DNA from 3 places in the Streptomyces sp. GbtcB7 genome. Region 3 is predicted to be linked to each of the others. Evidence: riboswitches for the same ligand, from Rfam matches in the RefSeq annotation. Region 3 holds a riboswitch; each other region holds the start of a gene.

Region 1 (7,442 bases), on a different contig from region 3:
ACCGGCCGGTGCTCTTCAACTCCTGGGAGGCCACCCACTTCGACATCTCCGAGGAACGGCAGCGGGAGCTGGCCCGGCGGGCCGCGGAGATGGGCGTCGAGCTGTTCGTCGTCGACGACGGCTGGTTCGGCGCACGGACGAGCGACCGCGCCGGGCTCGGCGACTGGACCCCCAACCCGGACCGCTTCCCGCAGGGGCTGAAGCCGCTCGCCGACGACGTGCACGCGCTCGGCATGCAGTTCGGGATCTGGGTCGAGCCGGAGATGGTCAATCCGGACAGCGAGCTGTACCGCGCGCACCCCGACTGGGTGCAGTTCCAGCCGGGGCGGACCAGGACGGAGTTCCGCAACCAGCTCGTACTCAACCTCGCCCGTCCGGATGTCCAGGAGTACCTGTGGGAGCAGCTCGACACTCTGCTCTCGAGCGCCCCGATCGACTATGTGAAGTGGGACTTCAACCGCTGCTTCACGGACGCCGGTTGGCCTGGTGAGCCGTACCCGCAGAAGCTGTGGGTCGAGCACGTGGAGGCCCTGTACGGGCTCCTGGACCGGCTGCGCGCCGAGCACCCCGGGGTCGCCTTCGAGTCCTGCTCGGGCGGCGGCGGCCGGATCGACCTCGGCGTCATGGCGCGTACGGACCAGGTGTGGACCTCCGACAACACCGACCCGCTCGACCGGCTCGCCATCCAACACGGCTTCAGCCAGATCCACCCGGCCCGGATCATGGCCGCCTGGGTCACGGACAGTCCGAACGCGCAGCTCAACGGTCGGATCAGCTCGCTGCGCTTCCGGTTCGTGAGCGCCATGGCCGGGGTACTCGGGGTCGGCGGTGACCTGGCCGACTGGAGCGAGGCGGAGCTCGTCGAGGCGCGGGAGTGGGTGGACCTCTACAAGGAGATCAGGCCGGTCGTGCAGCGCGGCGACCTCTACCGGCTGCGACCTCCGGAGGGCGCGCTGAGCGCCGTGCAGTACGTCCACGGCGACGAGACCGTCGTCCTCGCCCTGCTCCAGGCGCAGCGTCACGGCGAGCCGGTCGCCCCGCTCCGGTTGCGCGGGCTCGATCCGAGCGCGGCGTACGAATGCCGTGAAACGGGCGAAGTGCACCGAGGTGCGGTGCTGTTGCATCACGGGCTGCGGACGGGGCTGCGCGGGGACTTCGATGCGACAGTTATCCGACTGCGTCGCATGTGAGCGTTCTGTCCTTATTGATGCCTTAATTCCAACTGGCCCTGGAATGAGGGACCGTGGTGTGACGTGCGTGAGCAGCGTCATATTCGTGACGATGCGTTGCGGGCCCGCTTTCTCGATCCGCCCGAATTTCCGGGCGGATTGAGAGGCGGGGGAGATCATTGTCCACGGAGGGTGACCGGAATTCCGGCATGGATCAAGAAAGGCACGCGCACGGAAAAGCCACATGGTTGGCGATGCGCCCCCATCTCGCTTACGTTCGCCCTCAATCCGGACGGACGCCCAATCCTGCCGCCGCCCGGTATCCGCACACCCACCGGTAACCGGCAGGAGCGGGGGACCCACAGGTACCACGCCTGTTCCGGTCTCCGGAACGGCTAGGGGTATAGCCGCGCAGCAGCGTGGCCGGGCATCTCCAGCCCGCACCCGACAGCTCACCTCGCAGGCGCCGGAGAGGAATTCTTCATGCCCGCGAAGGGTAAGCACCGCCGACCCAAGTCCCAGCGTTTCTCCCGCTCGATCGCCGTGGCCGGAACCGGTGGGGCCGCGCTCGCGCTGCCGCTGATGGGGGCCGCCGGTGCCCATGCCGTGACGCCTACGGCCGCGGTTTCGTCCACTCCGGAAAAGACCGCGACTATTTCCGGCGCGACGGTTTCTCAAAAGTCCGCGACGGTTTCGGAAAAGACCGCGACGACCTCCACGGCCTCGACGAAGACCTATTCGGTGAAGGTCGGCGACTGGCTCGCCAAGATCGCCGAGCGGCAGCACCTCAGCGGCGGCTGGCAGAAGCTCTACTCCGACAATCGCCAGGCCATCGGCAGCGACCCCTCGCTGATCCACCCCGGCCTGAAGCTCACGATCGGCGAGAGGGCCGCGTCGACCGACGACGCCAAGCCGTCGACCAAGCCGTCCACGCAGTCGTCCGCCAAGACGTCCACGCGGTCGTCGGCGCAGTCGGCCACCGAGTCGTCCGGCGCGGCGGACGCGCCCAAGACCCAGGCCGCCGCGCCCCGGGCCACCGCCGCCACCAACACCGGTTACACCCTGCCGGTAGAGGGCGCCACCATCGGCACCGGCTACAAGGTCGCCGGCAGTATGTGGTCCAGCGGCTACCACACCGGCGTGGACTTCGTGGTCCCGACCGGCACCACCGTCAAGGCCGTAGCCGCCGGCACCGTCGTATCGGCCGGCTGGGGCGGCGCGTACGGCAACCAGGTCGTCATCCAGCACGCCGACGGCCGGTACTCGCAGTACGCCCACCTGTCCGCCCTGTCCGTCTCGGCGGGCCAGACCGTGACCGAGGGCCAGCAGATCGGCCTCTCCGGCGCGACCGGCAACGTCACCGGTCCGCACCTGCACTTCGAGATCCGCACCACCCCGAACTACGGCTCGGACGTGGACCCGGTCGCGTACCTGCGCTCGCACGGTGTCGCCGTCGGCTGACGCCCGCCGCGCCTCTCACGTCTTCGAGGGCCGGACCCCGCGATCGCGGGGTCCGGCCCTCGGTTTTTTCTCCACGCGTCCCGGCGTGGTCCTTTCATGATCGGCACATTGCGGTCTTGTGGCACCGGCGCACGAGGTCTCGACACGGTGCGAGAGTGACTCCACAGTGATCTCCGTAAGCGCTTTCCATGCCTTCGGCGGCGGCATCGCGGCCGTCGTCGCCACCGCAAGGAGCACGCCATCGTGAGACCTCGAAGACTCGGCGTCGTCACCGCCGCCGCGCTGCTGGCCGGTCCGGTCGCCGCGCCCTCGCACGCCGCCGAACAGCATCCGCCGCCGCGCCGGATCGTGGAGAACCTGGACCGCGGCCTGGTCGCCGTCTCCTCGGGCAAGGGCACCCTCCTGAGCTGGCGGTTACTCGGCACGGAGTACGCGAGGTACGGGGACGCGATCGCGTTCAACGTGTACAAGGGCGGACGGCGGCTCAACCAGGCGCCGGTCACCCGGTCGACCACGTATCAGGACGACAGCCGGGGCACCGGCACCTACACCGTGCGTGCCCTCGTCAACGGCCATGAGCGGAAGCCGAGTTCGGCGGCGCTCGACCTCGCGCGGGGCTACGCCGAGATTCCGCTGGCCGCCGCCGACGGATACACCGTGCAACACGCCTGGCCCGGCGACCTCGACGGCGACGGACGCTATGAACTCGTCGTCAGCCGGCTCGCGCAGACCCGCGACAAGCCCGACCTCCTGGAGGGGTACACGCTCACCGGCGCGCGGCTGTGGCGCGTCGACCTCGGCCCGGGCTCGTACACCCAGGTCGGCGGGAACGGCGCCAACGACCCCGCGCCCGCCGCGATCAGCGGCTCGACGGCGATCGGCGGCTACCGCAACGACGACAACGTCACCGTGTACGACCTCGACGGCGACGGCAAGGCCGAGGTGCTGGTGCACACGGCCGACGGGACCGGCTTCGCGGACGGCGCGAAGGTGACCGCCAACTCGCCCGCCGACCAGTTCATTTCGGTGATCGACGGGGAGACGGGCACCGAGCGCACCCGGCAGCCCGTGCCCGACGACCTTGTCGCCGACGGTCCCTCCGGCGGGCACTTCGGCATCGCGTACCTCGACGGCGTACACCCCAGCCTCGTCACGAAGTTGGTCACCCGGGTCGGAGCCAAACGCGGAGCGTTTCGGATCCTCTTCCAGACCTGGGACTTCAACGGCACGGATCTGAACCGGCGTTGGAAGTACGTCGTCCCGGCCGGCAGTGGCGCCACCAGCTTCCACCAGATCCGGACCGTCGACGTCGACCAGGACGGCAAGGACGAGATCGCCGACGGCAACTACGTCGTGGGCAGCGACGGCACGCTGCGCTATGTCGTCGACGGTGCCGGACACGGCGACCGTTTCGACATCGCTGACCTCGACCCCGACCGGCCCGGCCTGGAGGGCTTCGCGATCCAGCAGTCCGAACTGGGCGTCGTATCGAACTTCCCCTGGTACTACTACGACGCCGACACCGGTCAGCGCCTGGTGACCGGCGAGCACCCGGCCGACCCGACGAGCGAATCCGACCTCGACGTCGGCCGGGGCAGCGCCGCCGACATCGACCCCGGCCACCCCGGCTACGAGTACTGGACCTCCACCGCCGACGTCACCCGCCCCGGCGCGGGCGTCTTTAACGTCCAGGACGGAAAGGTCTCCACGACCACGCCCAGCGTCAACTTCCGTATCTGGTGGGACGGCGACAAGGGCGCCGAACTCCTCGACTACACGCATGTCGACAAGTGGGATCCGAAGGCCGAGACCAGCACGCGCCTCTTCGACCCGGCCGGTGTCGTCTCCGGCGCCCGCAACGCGACCCCGTTCTACGGCGACCTCCTCGGTGACTGGCGCGAGGAGATCCTCGCCGAGACCGGCGACCACACCGCGCTGCGCCTGTACACCACCACCGAACCGACGAAGACCCGTATCTACACGCTCGCCCAGAACCCCGGCTATCGCCTCGGCTGGACCGTGCGGGGCTATCTCCAGTCGACGTACACGGACTACTACCTGGGCACCGAGACCCGGCGGGTGCCGAAGCCCGCCATCACCACCGCCGCTCGCACGGAAGGAACCTCATGACCACCCGCAGAGCCTTCGCGACCCTCGCCGCCGGTGCCGCGCTGTCGACGCTCGTCCCGGCCACCACCGCGAGCGCCTCGCCGCGCCACCGTCGCGGCCGGCTCATCGCCCACGACGGCTTCCGCCGAGGCCTCGGCCAGTGGGTCACCGAACTACAGGACGGCGGCACGGTCACCGCCTCGCACGGCGTCCTGGAGATCGACGTACCGAGCGGTGCGACGGTCTGGTTCAAGCAGCGGCTCGAAGGGCCCTACGTCATCGAGTACACCGCCACACCGGTCTCCGAGGGCGGCGTCAACGACCGGGTCTCCGACCTCAACAACTTCTGGAACGCCGTCGACGTCCGCTCCCCGGACGACCTCTTCGCCACGCCCCGGGGCGGCGCCCTGGCCGAATACGACTACTTGAAGACGTACTACGTCGGATACGGCGCCAACACCGACACGACCACGCGGCTGCGCCGGTACGTGGGGGAGCCGGGCGTCCGCCCGCTCGTCTACGACTACACGGAGCCGCTGCTCACGGCCAACGAGCCGAACCGTGTCCGGATCGTCTCGGACGGCTCCACGGTCCGTTGGTGGAACAACGGACGGCTCGTTTTCGACTACGACGACCCGGAGCCGTACACGAGCGGGCACTTCGCGTTCCGGACCACATGGAGCCATTTCCGGATCGAGGGCTTCCAGGTGTGGCGGCTGTTCAACCACTCCTGACAGAGCCTTATTCCGGGTTCGGTCACACTTTACGAGTGGCTTATCTCACCACCCGTCAACCCCTTCCTACGGTCGCGTAGCTCACATCGAAAGGTGAATCATGGGCCGATGTGGCAGACGATTCGAAGAGTGACAACAGATCAGTGATCGGGTCGTACGTGGCGGTGGGGGACAGCTTCACCGAAGGCGTCGGCGACCCCGGCCCCGACGGGGCCTTCGTCGGGTGGGCCGACCGGTTCGCGGTGCTCCTCGCCGACCGGCGGCCCGAAGGCTCCTTCACCTACACCAATCTCGCCGTACGCGGAAAGCTGCTCGACCAGATCGTCGAGGACCAGCTCCGGGGCGCCAAGGAACTCGCCCCCGACCTGGTCTCCTTCTGCGCGGGCGGCAACGACATCATCCGGCCCGGCACCGACCCCGACGAGGTCGCCGAGCGCTTCGAGCGCGCGGTCGCCGACCTCACCTCCGCCGTCGGTACCGTCATGGTGACGACCGGCTTCGACACCCGTACCGTCCCCGTGCTGAAGCATCTGCGCGGCAAGATCGCCACGTACAACGGGCACGTACGGGCCATCGCGGACCGGTACGGCTGTCCGGTCCTCGACCTGTGGTCCCTGAAGACGATCCAGGACCGCCGCGCCTGGGACGGCGACCGCCTGCACCTCTCGCCCGAGGGCCACACCCGGGTCGCGCTGCGCGCCGGCCAGGTCCTCGGCCTCGAAGTGCCCGCGGACCCCGACCAGCCCTGGCCTCCACTGCCGCCCCGCGGCACGCTCGAGGTCCGGCGCGACGACATCCACTGGGCACGCGAGTACCTCGTCCCGTGGATCGGGCGCCGACTGCGCGGGGAGTCCTCCGGCGACCACGTGGCCGCCAAGGGCAGCCTCTCGCCGGACGACATCAAGATGCGGATCGAGTCGGTGGCCTGAACGACGGGTCTCCGACGTGTCGGTGGCTTGGACGGAGTGGGTGCGGGGCGCCGGAGACGTGGTGCGCGGGGCGCGGGGCCGTTGTCGGTGTCGGCTTCGCCGTGCGTGCGCGGGGAGGCGGTGTCCGTTTTGTCATCGGTGCGTCGGCAGTCGACGGCCCGGGCGCGGGACGTGCCGCCCGTCACCGACCCGCCTCGACGGCGTGCCCGCCAGGCGGGCCCGGGCCGAACTCGCCGCCGCGCCTGCGGCCCTTGTGGCGCGGCGGCTGTCGCCGGGTCGGGCCGGGTCGGCCGTGCCTCGTACACGCCTCCCCGGTGGCTCGGCGGTGGGGCGGCGACGGCCGAGCCGTCCGGGCGCGTGCCCCGGCGTGCGCCTCAGCGCACCGCCGCCGTCAACGCCTCTCGCGCGAGCCCCAGTTCCCGGGCGAGCGCTTCGTCCACCCACTCCTGGGCCCGCGCCCGCGACACCGCTCCCGTGTAGGCGGTCATCTGCACGGCGAGCCCGTCGAGCAGCGCCGTCAGTCGCAGGGCGGCGCCCGTGGGATCCGGGCACGTGAACTCGCCGGCCGCCACTCCCTCCGCGATCACCTCGGTGATCGCGGCCTTCCACTGCTTGTCGAGATCACGCGTGACCTCCTGAAGCGCGGGCTCGCGCAGGGCAACCGCCCAGCCCTCGATCCACAGTCGCCAGCCCTTGGCCTGGCCGGTCGGCGCGTACCAGCGCACGGCGGCGCGCAGCCTGCGCAGCGCCGACGTACGACGGCCGAGCAGCTTGCGCAGATGGGCGAGGTCGTCCTCGGCCGCGTAGGTGAACGCGGCGGCGACCAGCTTCTCCTTGGTGGAGAAGTGGTACAGCACCAACGCGTTGCTCACCCCGAGCACCGAGGCCACGTCGGCGATCCGCACCGCCGCCACGCCCCGCGCCTCGATCTGCTCGATGGCGGCGCGCAGCAACTCCTCGCGCCGTTCCGCCACGCTCAACCGCACCCTCGCCACGCGGTAACCCTAATGCTCGACGGGGTCAGTCGACGAACTGGTAGT
Region 2 (7,442 bases), on a different contig from region 3:
GACGCCCGCGGCCTTCCAGGCGGCCTGGGTGAGGCCGGAGCAGTCGTAGGAGCCGGGCCCGGTCGCGCCCCAGACGTACGGCTTGCCGATCTGGGTGCGGGCGAAGGCGAGGGCCTTGTCGGCCTTGGCGGTGTACGAGGAGTCGGTGGCCGAACTCCCGGTGGTCCCGGTGGTGCCGGTGGTCGCGGAGGTCGTCTGCTGCTGGGCGGCCGCCTCCTGGGCCTTCTTCTCCGCCGCGGCCTGCTGCTGCGCCAGCTCAGCCGCCTTGCGGTCGGCCGCTTCCTGCTTCTTCTTCTCGATCGCCGCGAGCCGCGCCTTCTCCTCGGCGGTCAGCTTCGAGAGCAGGTCGCGCGCCTCGGCGAGCTTGCGCTGCACGTCGGCCTTGGACGTCTTCAGCGCGCTCTGCGTCGTGGTGAGCGTCTGCAGGCTCTGGGAGGCCTCCGCGCGCTTCTTGGTGGTGGCGGCCTGCTCGGTGATGTAGTCGTCGACGGCCACCTTCTGGCGGCTGGTCAGCCGGTCCATCAGCTGGGTCTGGTCGAAGTAGTCCTGCGGATTGTCGGCCAGCAGGAGGGTCGCGGTGTCGGGGGCGGAGGCACCGGTGCGGTACTGCGCCGCGGCGAACGAACCCAGCTCCTCGCGCGCGGTGTTGAGCTTCTCGGTGCGCTGGGCCACGTCGTCGAGGAGGGAGTCGACGCGCTTGCGCTGCTGCGCGGTCTTCTCCCTGGTCGCGTTGTACTTCTCGGTCGCCGCCTCGGCCTGGTGGTAGAGGTCGTCTACCTTCTTCTCGACCTCTTCGATGCTCGGCTTGGAGTCGGCCGAGGGCGCGGCGTTCGCCGTCTGGGAGAGCAGGGCCACGGAGGTGAGGGCCGCCGTGGCGAGGGCGGGGGTCCGTATACCCGCTATGCGCGTACCCGTAGGACTCCACTTGCGATGCGACGCCAAGAGAGGCGACTCCTTCCGTCTTCCGCCTACCGAGTTAGCTGTCGGGTTCGGGCGGGTGATTCCGGAAGGTTTGCCCTACGGTCCTTGTCCCAGCGGACAGTTGGACCGATTCACCCCAAGGTCGGTTGGGTCCCCGGCTCCGGCTGCCGTACGGCGCACCGGACTCGGCGGAGGCCGCACGGCCCGGCGATGTTCGCCGGTTGGGTCGAGCGGCCTGCCCGGCACGCTAGCCAACTCATAAGTGTTCTGTGAAGTTTGATGTGCGATATGCCCGATACATTTTTGTGACCTTGATCCTGAGGGCCATTGATCGGGACTGACTGTGGCTGACCGTAATGAAACGATCCTGAACGGTGACGGCGTCCGCGGCGGAAAGGGCGACGGAAAGAGATCATGCGCGGTCACGGAAAGCGATCATGCGCGGTCGCGGAAAAACCGGTCGGGTTTCCAGGGTGGCCGCGGGTTGTCAGTGGGGCCGCCTAGACTCGGAGAGCGATGAGCAGCCTCTTTGATGACAGCTTTCTGGCGGACCTCCAGCCTTCCGGGGCCCACGAGGAAGAGCCCCCGCCGCCGCCCGAGGACGGGGCGCCGGAGCCGCTTCCGGACGACCTGTTCGGCGGCCGCTTCGACGTGCCCGCGAGCCGGGACGCCTACTACCGCGACGGCGCGCACCGCCCCGCCGTGGACCCGGCGGCCCTGCTGGACGGGTTGAACGAGAACCAGCGCGCGGCCGTGGTGCACTCCGGCTCCCCGCTGCTCATCGTGGCCGGCGCGGGCTCCGGCAAGACCCGGGTGCTCACCCACCGCATCGCCCATCTGCTGGGCGAGCGCCATGTCCACCCCGGCCAGATCCTCGCGATCACCTTCACGAACAAGGCCGCGGGCGAGATGAAGGAGCGCGTCGAGCAGCTCGTCGGCCCGCGCGCGAACGCGATGTGGGTGATGACCTTCCACAGCGCGTGTGTGCGAATCCTGCGCCGCGAGAGCAAGAAGTTCGGCTTCACCTCCTCGTTCTCGATCTACGACGCCGCCGACAGCAAGCGGCTGATGGCGCTCGTCTGCCGTGATCTGGATCTCGATCCCAAGCGCTTCCCGCCCAAGTCCTTCAGCGCCAAGATCTCGAACCTGAAGAACGAGCTGATCGACGAGGAGGACTTCGCCGCCCAGGCCGCCGACGGCTTCGAGAAGACCCTCGCCCAGGCCTACGCGATGTACCAGTCGCGGCTGCGCGAGGCCAACGCGCTCGACTTCGACGACCTGATCATGACCACGGTCAACCTGCTGCGCGCCTTCCCGGACGTCGCCGAGCACTACCGGCGCCGCTTCCGCCACGTCCTGGTCGACGAGTACCAGGACACGAACCACGCGCAGTACGCCCTGGTCAGGGAGCTCGTCGGCCCGGTCGCCGGTGACCGGCCCGAGGACGTGCCGCCCGCCGAGGGCGAGCTCGAGCCCGCCGAGCTGTGCGTCGTGGGCGACGCCGACCAGTCGATCTACGCCTTCCGCGGGGCGACCATCCGCAACATCCTCCAGTTCGAGGAGGACTACCCGGACGCGACGACGATCCTGCTGGAGCAGAACTACCGCTCCACCCAGACGATCCTGACCGCCGCGAACGCGGTCATCGAGCGCAACGAGTCCCGCCGCCCCAAGAACCTGTGGACCAACGCGGGCGCCGGTTCGAACATCACCGGCTATGTCGCCGACACCGAGCACGACGAGGCCCAGTTCGTCGCCGACGAGATAGACCGTCTCACCGACGCGGGCGAGGCCAGGGCGGGCGACGTCGCCGTCTTCTACCGGACGAACGCCCAGTCCCGTGTCTTCGAAGAGGTCTTCATCCGCGTCGGCCTGCCCTACAAGGTCGTCGGCGGCGTCCGCTTCTACGAGCGCAAGGAGGTCCGGGACGTCCTCGCGTACCTCAGGGTCCTGGCCAACCCCGAGGACTCGGTCCCGCTGCGCCGCATTCTGAACGTTCCCAAGCGCGGCATCGGCGAGCGCGCCGAGGCCATGATCGACGCGCTCTCGCAGCGCGAGAAGATCAGCTTCCCGCAGGCGCTGCGCCGCGTCGACGAGGCGTACGGGATGGCGGCGCGGTCGACGAACGCCGTGAAGCGGTTCAACACGCTCATGGAGGACCTCCGCACGATCGTCGAGTCCGGCGCGGGCCCGGCGACCGTCCTGGAGGCGGTCCTCGAGCGCACCGGCTACCTCGCCGAGCTGCAGGCCTCGACCGACCCGCAGGACGAGACCCGGATCGAGAACCTTCAGGAGCTCGCCGCCGTGGCCCTGGAGTTCGAGCAGGAGACCGGCGAGGGCGAGGGCGAAGGCACGGGGGCGGGCGCTGCTGCGGGTGCGGCGGCTGCTGGTGCTGGTGCGGCGTCCGGTGGGCTCTCCGCGTTCCTGGAGCGTGTCGCGCTCGTCGCCGACTCCGACCAGATCCCGGACGAGGAGGACGGCAACGGCGTCATCACGCTGATGACCCTCCACACCGCCAAGGGCCTGGAGTTCCCGGTCGTCTTCCTCACCGGCATGGAGGACGGCGTCTTCCCGCACATGCGCGCGCTGGGACAGGTCAAGGAGCTGGAGGAGGAGCGGCGCCTCGCGTATGTAGGCATCACGCGCGCGCGGGAGCGGCTGTACCTCACCCGTTCGTCCATGCGCAGCGCCTGGGGCCAGCCCTCGTACAACCCGCCGTCCCGTTTCCTGGAGGAGATCCCGGAGACGCACCTGGAGTGGAAGCGCACCGGCGCGACCGCTCCCATGCCCTCGGGGCCCGTCTCCGGTGTGGCTGCCTCGCTGTCGTCCTCGCGTTCGCGGTCCGCGGCGTCCGGCGCCTCCGGCTTCGCGACACGCCGCGGGATCTCCGAGAAGCCGGTGGTCTCGCTCGCGGTCGGCGACCGGGTCACCCATGACCAGTTCGGCCTGGGCACCGTGGTCGGCGTGAAGGGAACGGGTGCGAACGCGGAGGCGACGGTCGACTTCGGCGAGGCGAAGCCGAAGCGGTTGCTGCTGCGGTACGCGCCGGTGGAGAAGCTGTAGTTCTACGGGGCGGCAGCTTGGCGCCCGGCGACGGCGTTCGGTCACGTCGTCGGGTGAGGGGCCGGTGGGTTACGTCGGGCCCGAGGCCTCGTGGGTTACGTCGGGTCCAGGCCGTGGCTGCGCAGCCACGGCAGCGGGTCGATCGCGGAGCCGCCCGCGGGGCGGACCTCGAAGTGCAGGTGCGGACCGGTCGAGTTGCCGGAGTTCCCGGAGAACGCGATCTGGTCACCGGCCTTCACGACCGTCCCCGACGGAACCTTGTAGCTGGAGAGGTGGCAGTACCAGGTCTCCGTGCCGTCCATCGCGGTGACGATCGCCATGTTCCCGTACGCGCTGTTCCACTGCGTCCGCACGGTGCCGTCGGTCGCGGCCATCACCGGCGTGCCGTACGACACCGGGAAGTCGATGCCCGTGTGCACGGACATCCAGTTGATGCCGGCCTGGCCGAAGTAGGCGCTGAGGCCCCTCTGCGTGACCGGGAGCACGAATTTCGGCCGCAGCCGCTCCTTGCGAGCCGCTTCCGCCGCCGCCTTCTGCTTCTCGGCGGCCTGCTGAGCCTTGAGGTCGATACGTTCCTGCGTCCGGCTGGCCCGGTCGGCGAAGTCGTCCGCGCCCGCGGAGAGGCTCTGGAGCTGGGTGTCCAGTTTGTTGTTGGCGGCCGACGGCTTCACCGCGGTCCCGTCGGCCGCGCTGAGGGTTGTGTTGTCCTTGCTGTCGTTCCCGCCGATGGTGCCCACGGAGGCGGCGGCGATCCCCGCGACCCCCATCACACAGGCCGAGGGCACCGCGACGGTCAGCAGGGCGGAACGCTTCGCCGGGGTGCGCCGCCGGGAACGGGACGCGGACCGGTTGGCGGCACGGGGGGCCGGAGTGACCTCTTCCATGTCCTCCAGCAGCGGCGCGTCCTGCGCGTCACCGGCGTCCTCGAACTCGTCCTCCGCGGTGCCGGATTCCTCGTACGACACCTGCTCGAAGGTCGCGGTCGCCTGCTGGTCGAAGGGCCGGTCGAAGGTCTGGTCGTCCACGTCGGACTCGGGCGCTGGCTGATGCTCGTAGGCCTCGGCGGCGAGTTGCTGCTCGTACGACTCGGCCTGCTGGTGCTGCTCGTACCCGTCGTACGGGTCGTGTTCGCCCGCGGTGTTCCACTGCGTGGCGTCGTACGCGCCCGTCTCCTGGGTGTGCGCGGTCCACTGCTGGGTCTGGCCGGTCTGTTCGGCCTGGAGCCAGGCGGCCGCGTCCCACTGGCCGGTGCCTTCGGGGCCCGGGTGCTGCGCGGGGATGTCGGCGAGTTGCTGGTATCCGCTCGCCCAGGCGGTGGTGTCGTAGGCGCCCGTGTCGTACGCGGCCTGGTGCTGTGCGGCGTACGGGTCGTAGTGCGGCATCTGGTGGCTGCCGGTGCTCCACTGCGTGGCGTCGTATGAACCCGTGCCGTCGCCGCCCGACATGTCGCCGAAGAGAGGGTCGGCCGCGAAGGTCGAGGTCTCGAAACCCGTGGTCTCGAAGCTTCCGGTCGCGTAGGTACCGGTGGTGGCGTAGCCGTCGTACGAGGTGAAGTCGCCGTACTGGGCTTCCTGGCCACCGTACGACGCATAGGGCGCCGCGGCGGCATCGGAGGCCGGAGCCGGGGGCGTTACGGTCCCCGACGGGTGACGGTCGTTCACCAACTTCTCTTTCGCCTCGACAACAGGGGCTGGCAGAGCAGTGCGGCGACTGTACCCGGCGGTACGCGGGCGCGACAATCTTCCGCAGGTTTCCTCCGCTCGGGAAACGGGCATTCGGCCGTGTTTCGGGGGAGGGCGGGCACGGCTTTGGCCTGGCGTTCGATTGCCGTTCGATGTTGAGGGTGTTCTGTGGAGGCGTTACGCCACTGTCAGACCCCCCGTTTCGGCGGCGGGCGCGGCGGCGGGGCGGGCCCGTGTCTCCTCGAAGTCGAGTGCCTGCCGTATCCCGGCGGCGACCGCGGGGTGGACGGGCAGGGCGAGATGTCCGATTCCGCTCACTTGGACGCTCTGTGCGAGCAGGTCCGGGTGGTCGATGTAGGCGGTCTCCAGCGGGTCCATCAGATGGTCGAGGTCGCTCCAGAAGCTCACGAACTGTGTACGGCAGTCGGGCGCGGGCTTGCGCAGCTCCTCGATCACCTCCGAACCCGGGCGCATCTGACGGACGATCGGGTGCGCGTTCATCAGCGGAATGACCTTCGTGCCCGCGTGCGGCGTGCCGAGCGTGACCAGGGTGCGGACGCGGAGGTCCCCGCCGAGGCGCTGGACGTAGTAGCGCGCTATCAGTCCGCCGAGGCTGTGCCCCACTATGTCCACCTGATCGCGCCCGGTGCGCTCGCAGATGTCCTCTATGTGCCGCCCGAGGAGCTCCGCGGCGGCGCGGATGTCGTTCGTCAGCGGCGAGTAGTTGAGCGACTCGATGTGCTGCCTGCCGTGCTGGGCGAGATTGCGGCGCAACAGCACGAAGACCGAACGGTTGTCGATGAAGCCGTGCAGCAGCACGACCGGCGGCTTGGTCCCGGTGGGCAGCCGGGGCGCGTCGGGCGGGGGGAGCGCGGGGGCGCCGCGGCGCTCCTGGGTGATGCCTGACGGATAGAGGAGGAGGTGCCCGGCGAGGATGGCGATCTCCAGGGCCGTCGCCTTCAATAGGGCCACCGAGAGCCCGGTCAGTCGGCTGGGCAGCAGGCGCTGACGGAGAGGGAGAAAGGGCAACTCGGCCCCGGTGACCTTCATGGCCGACCTCCAGTCGGCACGCAGCGGGACCGCTCTGTCCCCCGTGTGCCCTCGTGGAAAGCCGCGGTGGTGGTGCCGGTGGCGATGGCGTGGGCGGTTGCCGACGGTGCGTCCGTGGCGTGTGGTGCGCCAGTGACGCGACGGGATTCCCTGCCGTCGTGCTCCCGCCGGTGCGCCGCACCGCCGTCGCTCCTCCGTGATGCGACGGTGGTGCTGCCACCCGCTGGCGGCTCTCCTTGCGCAGGCTCCGGCCACGGCCCGCGCGTCGCAGATCCCTGCGGCGCGTGTGCCGCAGTGACGCGGAGCGATGCGCGGCGAATGTGTCCCACCGTGTGATTTCCCCCTCGGTCTTCAGCGGGAAACTGCGGTTTGCACGGATCTGACGATAACGTTCGTTCACTTCCCCTGCCGGTGCGGTGCGGGGCGGTCGATGAAGTCCGTTCATGGAGGCAGTGATGGGTGTGGCAGCCGGTCCGATCCGCGTGGTGGTGGCCAAGCCGGGGCTCGACGGCCACGACCGCGGGGCCAAGGTGATCGCGCGGGCGCTGCGCGACGCCGGTATGGAGGTCATCTACACCGGGCTCCACCAGACCCCGGAGCAGATCGTCGACACCGCGATCCAGGAGGACGCCGACGCGATCGGCCTCTCGATCCTCTCCGGCGCCCACAACACACTGTTCGCCGCGGTCATCGATCTCCTCAAGGAGCGCGACGCGGAGGACATCA
Region 3 (7,442 bases):
GCCCGGTTCCCGGAGGAGACGAAGGTGGACACTCCGGTCACGCCGGTGACGCCGCCGCCGCGCCGGTGCAGCCGGGACAGCAGTGCGATCCCGATCGCGCCGGACTGGGCGAACAGGCCTATCCGCCCGGGGCGCGGCATCTCGGGCGCGAGCGAGGCGTTGAGGCGCACTTCGGGGGAGGTGTTGATGACCCCGAAGGCGTTCGGTCCGATGATGCGCATCCCGTACGTACGCGCCTGGCGGACGAGTGCGCGCTGGCGCTCGCGTCCGGCGGGGCCGCTCTCGGCGTACCCGGCGGAGACGACCACGAGGCCCTGCACCCCGTGCTCGCCGCACTCCGCGACGACTTCGGGGACGTACGGCGCGGGTACGGCGACGACCGCGAGGTCGACGGGCTCGGCGATGTCGCGGACGGAGCGGTGGGCCGGGACGCCGGCGAGCTCCTTCTCCTGGAGTGCCTTGTTCACGGCGTACAGCCGCCCGGTGAAGCCGGCCGCGCGCAGGTTGTCGAGGACGCTGCGTCCCACTCCGCCGGGGGTGCGGCCCGCTCCGATGACGGCGACCGAGCCGGGCGCGAGCAGTCGCTGCACGGACCGCGCCTCGGCGCGCTGCTCCCGCGCGCGCTGCACGGCGAGCGAGCGGTCGGTGGGTTCGAGGTCGAACTCCAGGCGTACGACGCCGTCCTCGAAGTGCCGCTTCTGCTGGTACCCGGCGTCCGTGAACACCTTGATCATCTTGGTGTTGGCGGGCAGTACCTCGGCGGCGAAACGGCGGATGTCCCGCTCTCTGGCGACGGCCGCGATGTGCTCCAGGAGGGCCGAGGCGACGCCGCGGCCCTGGTGGGCGTCCTGCACGAGGAAGGCGACCTCGGCCTCGTCCGCGGGTACCGAGGCGGGCCGTCCATCGGCATTAATACGGTCATAGCGTACGGTGGCGATGAACTCGCCGCCGACCGTGGCCGCGAGTCCCACCCTGTCCACAAAGTCGTGGTGCGTGAAGCGGTGGACATCCTTGGCGGACAGGCGCGGGTAGGGCGCGAAGAAGCGGTAGTACTTCGACTCGTCCGAGACCTGCTCGTAGAAGCTCACCAGCCGCTCGGCGTCGTCGACGGTGATGGGCCTGATGCGGGCGGTGCCGCCGTCGCGCAGCACCACGTCGGCCTCCCAGTGGGAGGGGTACTCGTGCCGGTCCGACGAGGTCTGCATGGGCCCCAGAGTACGGCTCGCGTCCGACAACGGCGCGAGGCAGGCTAGGGGCACCGAAGTCGGATCCAGGCCGGGATCCGACGCGGAGTTCGGGACGGGAACAACACCCTGCCCGGACTCGCTTCACGTTGTGGAACACTGGTCTAGACAACCCTGAACACCTGAAGGGCAGCATCACATGGCTGAGCGCCGCGTCAACGTCGGCTGGGCCGAGGGCCTCCACGCCCGTCCCGCCTCCATCTTCGTCCGGGCGGCCACGGCCTCCGGTATCCCCGTGACGATCGCCAAGGCGGAGGGCAACCCCGTCAACGCGGCCTCCATGCTGGCGGTCCTCGGCCTGGGCGCCCAGGGCGGCGAGGAGATCGTCCTCGCCTCGGACGCCGAGGGCGCGGACGCCGCGCTCGACCGGCTGGCGAAGCTGGTGGCGGAGGGTCTCGAGGAGCTCCCCGAGACCGTCTGAGAAAGAGCCTCCGAGCGGGGTTCCTCAATTGATGGCGGGAGTGGCCTTCGCACCAAAAGACCCGCCCCGCGCGCATTCGAAGGGCTCGCCTGAAAACATCGGGCGGGCCCTTCGCTTTTTCCAATTGCGGGCAGCAGAAATAATCCCCCGCGAATTACCCCTCTTTGTATACGGCGCCGGTGTTAATGACGCACGCCCGTCATGTTTACGGGATGTTGCGAAGTCCTCACACGTTCCGGACGATCTCCCCCACCGGGAAAACGCAGCCGGTGAGCGACCGTCGCACGCTCGGCGTGCAGCGCCGTGACGGCCCGCGCCCGCTCGCTGTCGCCGCGCGCCACCGCGTCCACGATCCCGCCGTGCTCCGCCCAGGACTCCGCCGGATTGGCCGGCGCCTCGACCGCGTACATCCAGGCGATCTTGTGCCGCAGCTGGGCCAGCGTGGAGGTCAGCGCGGGGCTCCCGGAGGCCTGCGCGAGAGTCTCGTGGAACCAGCCGCCGAGCGAGCGCAGATCCTCGCTGTTCCCCCTCCTGGCCCGCTCCTGACCCAGTCTGACCAGGCCTCGAAGCACCTTGAGGTGGGCCTCGGTGCGCCGCTGAGCGGCCCTCGCGGCGCCCAGCGGCTCCAGGAGCATGCGCATCTCGAGCAGGTCCGCGGCCTCCTGCTCGGTGGGCTCCGCGACGCACGCGCCCGCGTGCCGACGGGTGACGACGAAGCCCTCGGCCTCCAGCGTGCGCAGGGCCTCGCGCACGGGGACCCGCGAGACGCCATAGCGTCGCGCGAGCAGTTCCTCGGTGAGCCGGCTGCCGCGCTCGTAGACACCCGCGACGATGTCGTCACGGATCGCCGTGCATACCGAGTGCGCGGGAATGCGCATGACCGGACCTCCGCCTTAATCCCCGCGAAACGCGGTCGATTGACGCTTGTTCAGTGACTCTATTGCAGAGAACCGGAATTTCCGATGGCGGGCCGGAATCCATGGATATTTTTTGGACAGACAGTCGTTCGAAACGACGAAGCCCCGGCTGGAGGGAGCCGGGGCTTCGGAAGTGTTGACGCCGGTCGTCAGACGTTCGGGGTGTGCGAGCGTCAGACGTTCACGCCGTGCGAGCGGAGATAGGCGACCGGGTCCATGTCGGAGCCGTACTCCGCCGTCGTACGGGCCTCGAAGTGGAGGTGCGGCCCCGTGGTGTTCCCGGTCGAGCCGGAGAGGCCGATCTGCTGGCCCGGGGTGACCGTCTGCCCCACGGAGACACCGATGGACGACAGGTGGCCGTACATCGTGTAGGTGCCGTCGTGCATCTTCAGGACGATCTGGTTGCCGTACGCGCCACCCCAGCCGGCCGTGACGACCGTGCCGGAGCCGACCGCGTGGACCGAGGTCCCGGAGGCGGCGTGGAAGTCGACGCCCGTGTGGCTGCCGGAGGACCAGAGGCTGCCGCCGGTCTTGTAGCCGGTGGAGATGTACGAGCCGGTGATCGGCAGGACGAAGGTGTTGAGGCGCTTGCGCTCGGCGGCGCGGGCGGCACGCTCCTTGGCCTCGCGCTCCTTCTTCGCCTCCTCGGCGGCCCTCTTGCGCGCGGCTTCTTCGGCCTTCTTGCGCGCGGCTGCCTCGTCGGCGGCGCGCTGCTGGGCGGCGGCCTGCGCGTCGATCTGGGCGGCGACGTTGTCGCCGAGGGTGACGGCCTGGGTCAGCCCGGTCTGCTCGACGGAGGCGTCCGCGGCGAGTGCCGGGGCGGCCAGGGTTCCGATGACACCGGTGGTGGTGAGCGCGGCGACGCCGACAGCGTTCGTGGTGGAGCGCTTCACGCGGCTCGGACGGCGGTGTTTCCCGGGGCCACAGGTGAACGCCATGTAGGGGCTGATCCTTTCCTTCCCTCTCGCCTACCGGGTTAGCTGACGGGTTCGGAGCAGGAAGGTCTCCTACGGACCCCCTCCAGGGAGGGCGTCCGATTCACCCCAGGGACTACGTGTGGGTCCCCGGCTCCCCTGGCTCGCGCCGTACGGGGACTCGGCGATGACTGTCCGGTGCCGCGGGCGCGGCGCACTGCCTGACGAACAGCCGCACCGACGCTAGACGGGGCGTCTTTCAATCAACAAACGGATCACGGCTTTTGTAGTGCATGCCACAGGGCAGACAGGCAACCTCCCTACCAATACGGACATCTTGGGGATGAAGTCCGAGCGAGAACCCGAGCGGAAATCCGATCAAAAAGGGGCCCGGGCGACTCTTCAGTCACCCGGGCCCTACGGAGTCACGCTCGTCCGCTCCGCGTGCGGCTCGGCTTACAGCCGGCCCCCACTGAGCCGCTGAACCTCTACTCCGTGAACCTCTACTCCGCCGAAACGACGGTCACTTCACCGATTCCGAGGGCCTTGACGGGCTCCCGGATCTGCGCGGCGTCGCCGACCAGGACGGTCACCAGACGGTCCACCGGGAAGGCGCTCACGGCGGCCGCGGTGGCCTCCACGGTGCCGGTCGCGGCGAGCTGCTGGTACAGCGTCGCCTGGTAGTCGTCCGGCAGGTACTGCTCGACCTGGTCCGCGAGCGTGCCCGCGACGGCCGCCGCGGTCTCGAACTTGAGGGGCGCCACCCCCACCAGGTTCTGTACGGCGATGTCGCGCTCGGCGTCCGTCAGGCCCTCTGCCGCGAGGGTGCGCAGTACCTTCCAGAGGTCGTCGAGCGCGGGGCCGGTGTTCGGGGTGTCCACGGAGCCGCTGATGGCGAGCATCGCGATACCGGTTCCGTCCGGCGCGGCGCGCAGGACCTGGCCGAACGCCCGCACACCGTAGGTGTAGCCCTTTTCCTCGCGCAGGACGCGGTCCAGGCGCGAGGTGAGGGTGCCGCCGAGGCAGTACGTGCCGAGCACCTGGGCGGGCCACACACGGTCGTGCCGGTCGGCGCCGACACGGCCGATGAGCAGCTGCGTCTGGACCGCGCCGGGGCGGTCCACGATGATCACACGGCCGGTGTCGTCGGCGGCCACTGACGGCACGGGGCGCGGCTCGGCGGACGAACCGGTCCAGTCGCCGAGCGTCTCGGCGAGCAGCGCGTCGAGGTCGACACCGGTCAGGTCGCCGACGATCACGGCGACGGACGTGGCGGGACGTACGTGCTTGTCGAAGAAGGCGCGTACGGCCGCCGAGTCGATCTTCTGGACGGTCTCCTCGGTGCCCTGGCGCGGGCGCGACATGCGCGAGGTCGCCGGGAACAGCTCCTTGGAGAGCTCCTTGGCGGCACGCCGGGCCGGGTTGGCCGTCTCGTGCGGGATCTCGTCGAGCCGGTTGCGCACCAGCCGCTCGACCTCGCTCTCCGCGAACGCCGGTGCCCTCAGGGCGTCGGCGAGCAGCCCGAGCGCCTTGGGCAGGCGCGAGACGGGCACTTCGAGCGACAGCCGTACGCCGGGGTGGTCGGCGTGCGCGTCGAGGGTGGCGCCGCAGCGCTCCAGCTCGGCGGCGAACTCCTCGGCGGAGAGCTTGTCGGTGCCCTCGGAGAAGGCGCGCGCCATGATCGTGGCGACGCCGTCGAGGCCCGCGGGCTCGGCCTCCAGCGGCGCGGCGAGCAGCACCTCGACGGCGACGACCTGCTGGCCGGGGCGGTGGCAGCGGAGCACGGTCAGGCCGTTGTCCAGCGTGCCGCGCTCGGGCGCCGGGAAGGCCCAGGGCTTGGGCTGACCCGCCTGGGGCTGCGGGTGGAAGTCCATGGTGGCGAGCTCGGTCACTTCGCCGCCTCCTCGTCCTCTTCGGTGGTGTCGGCGGCGACCGGCTCGTACACGAGCACCGCGCGGTTGTCGGGGCGCAGGCGGGCCTTGGCGACCTCCTGGACCTCCTCGGCCGTGATGTCCAGGACGCGCTGTACGGCCGTCAGGGCGAGTTGCGGGTCGCCGAACAGGACGGCGTACCGGCACAGTTCGTCGGCGCGGCCCGCGACCGTGCCGAGCCGGTCCAGCCACTCGCGCTCCAACTGGGCCTGGGCGCGCTCCATCTCCTCGTCCGTGGGGCCCTCCTCGGCGAACCGGGCGAGCTCCGCGTCGACGGCGGACTCGATCACCGGGACCTCGACGTCACCGGACGTCTTCACGTCCAGCCAGCCCAGGGAGGGCGCTCCGGCGAGCCGCAGCAGGCCGAACCCGGCCGCGACGGCGGTGCGGTCGCGGCGTACGAGCCGGTTGTAGAGCCGGGACGACTCGCCGCCGCCGAGGATGGTGAGCGCCACGTCGGCCGCGTCGGCCGCGCGCGTGCCGTCCTCCGGGAGCCGGTAGGCGGCCATCAGGGCGCGCGCCGGGACCTCCTCCTCGACGACCTCGCGCAGCTGCTCGCCGATGACCTCGGGCAGCGAGCCGTCGCGCGGGGCGGGCTTGCCGTCGTGCCCGGGGATGGAGCCGAAGTACTTCTCGATCCAGGCGAGCGTCTGCCGCGGGTCGATGTCCCCGACCACGGAGAGCACCGCGTTGTTCGGCGCGTAGTAGGTGCGGAAGAAGGCGCGGGCGTCCTCCAGGGTCGCCGCGTCCAGGTCCGCCATCGACCCGATCGGGGTGTGGTGGTACGGGTGGCCCTCGGGGTAGGCGAGCGCGGTCAGCTTCTCGAAGGCGGTGCCGTAGGGCACGTTGTCGTAACGCTGGCGGCGCTCGTTCTTGACGACGTCCCGCTGGTTCTCCATGGACTCGTCGTCGAGTGCGGCCAGCAGCGAGCCCATGCGGTCGGCCTCCAGCCAGAGGGCGAGCTCCAGCTGGTGGGCGGGCATCGTCTCGAAGTAGTTGGTGCGCTCGAAGCTGGTCGTTCCGTTCAAGGAGCCGCCCGCGCCCTGCACCAGTTCGAAGTGGCCGTTGCCCTTCACCTGGCCGGAGCCCTGGAACATCAGGTGCTCGAAAAGGTGAGCAAGGCCGGTACGGCCCTTGACCTCGTGCCGTGAGCCGACGTCGTACCAGAGGCACACCGCCGCGACCGGGGTCAGATGGTCCTCGGAGAGCACCACGCGCAGGCCGTTGGCCAGGCGGTGCTCGGTCGCTGTCAGGCCGCCGGAGCCTGCCTCAGCTGTGGCCGTGTGACCCATGGGCATGTACGTCCCTTCGATCGCGGAAACTGCAGAATTCCTGCCGGTCCTGCCACTGTATGCAAGCGCGCCGACAGGTGGCGAAGTTCCCGCACCTCGTACGCCGAGAGCGAGAATTCCTGAGGTGGGAGGCCGGACTTCCGTTCACCGTGAGCGAGCGGAACGCGGCTCCGTGGAGCCTCTATGGACGGGTCGCGGTCGGCGTTGTCAGTGCGGCGGTCCACAATGGTGCGCGTCAGAACCCGTTCATGCCCCGGCAGAGACTGTGAAGGAGCCGCAGCAGCGATGGCCCGCCGCAGCACGAAGACCCCGCCGCCCGACGACTCGTACGAGGAGAAGATCCTCGACATCGACGTCGTGGACGAGATGCAGGGCTCCTTCCTCGAATACGCGTACTCGGTCATCTATTCGCGAGCCCTGCCGGACGCCCGTGACGGCCTCAAGCCCGTGCACCGCCGCATCGTGTACCAGATGAACGAGATGGGGCTGCGCCCCGACCGCGGCTATGTGAAGTGCGCCCGCGTCGTCGGCGAGGTCATGGGTAAGCTCCACCCGCACGGCGACGCGTCGATCTACGACGCACTCGTGCGCCTGGCCCAGCCGTTCTCCATGCGCCTGCCGCTGGTCGACGGCCACGGCAACTTCGGTTCGCTCGGCAATGACGACCCGCCGGCCGCCATGCGTTACACCGAGTGCCGGATGGCCGACGCCACGTCACTGATG

The links. Region 3 has a riboswitch for cyclic di-AMP ahead of KVT44_RS04775 (M23 family metallopeptidase). Riboswitches for the same ligand answer to the same signal wherever they lie in the genome.
Region 1: it holds a riboswitch for cyclic di-AMP, as region 3 does, so the genes downstream of both, KVT44_RS37700 (M23 family metallopeptidase) here and KVT44_RS04775 (M23 family metallopeptidase) in region 3, are expected to answer to the same signal.
Region 2: it holds a riboswitch for cyclic di-AMP, as region 3 does, so the genes downstream of both, KVT44_RS42405 (C40 family peptidase) here and KVT44_RS04775 (M23 family metallopeptidase) in region 3, are expected to answer to the same signal.

What each region holds. Positions count from the first base shown of each region.
Region 1 is NZ_JAGXJM010000028.1:141,184-148,625, forward strand. It holds gene KVT44_RS37695 (alpha-galactosidase) at 1-1,190, shown strand, start outside; cyclic di-AMP (ydaO/yuaA leader) riboswitch at 1,492-1,650, shown strand; gene KVT44_RS37700 (M23 family metallopeptidase) at 1,653-2,630, shown strand; gene KVT44_RS37705 (hypothetical protein) at 2,874-4,760, shown strand; gene KVT44_RS37710 (DUF6250 domain-containing protein) at 4,757-5,473, shown strand; gene KVT44_RS37715 (SGNH/GDSL hydrolase family protein) at 5,617-6,402, shown strand; gene KVT44_RS37720 (TetR/AcrR family transcriptional regulator) at 6,777-7,376, opposite strand; gene KVT44_RS37725 (hypothetical protein) at 7,423-7,442, opposite strand, start outside.
Region 2 is NZ_JAGXJM010000036.1:14,726-22,167, reverse strand. It holds gene KVT44_RS42405 (C40 family peptidase) at 1-942, opposite strand, end outside; cyclic di-AMP (ydaO/yuaA leader) riboswitch at 950-1,122, opposite strand; gene pcrA (DNA helicase PcrA) at 1,438-3,984, shown strand; gene KVT44_RS42395 (peptidoglycan DD-metalloendopeptidase family protein) at 4,080-5,645, opposite strand; gene KVT44_RS42390 (triacylglycerol lipase) at 5,844-6,716, opposite strand; gene KVT44_RS42385 (cobalamin B12-binding domain-containing protein) at 7,172-7,442, shown strand, end outside.
Region 3 is NZ_JAGXJM010000002.1:434,897-442,338, forward strand. It holds gene KVT44_RS04760 (bifunctional GNAT family N-acetyltransferase/acetate--CoA ligase family protein) at 1-1,205, opposite strand, end outside; gene KVT44_RS04765 (HPr family phosphocarrier protein) at 1,384-1,665, shown strand; gene KVT44_RS04770 (GntR family transcriptional regulator) at 1,848-2,543, opposite strand; gene KVT44_RS04775 (M23 family metallopeptidase) at 2,756-3,520, opposite strand; cyclic di-AMP (ydaO/yuaA leader) riboswitch at 3,533-3,693, opposite strand; gene KVT44_RS04780 (pitrilysin family protein) at 4,000-5,388, opposite strand; gene KVT44_RS04785 (pitrilysin family protein) at 5,385-6,725, opposite strand; gene KVT44_RS04790 (DNA topoisomerase (ATP-hydrolyzing) subunit A) at 7,005-7,442, shown strand, end outside.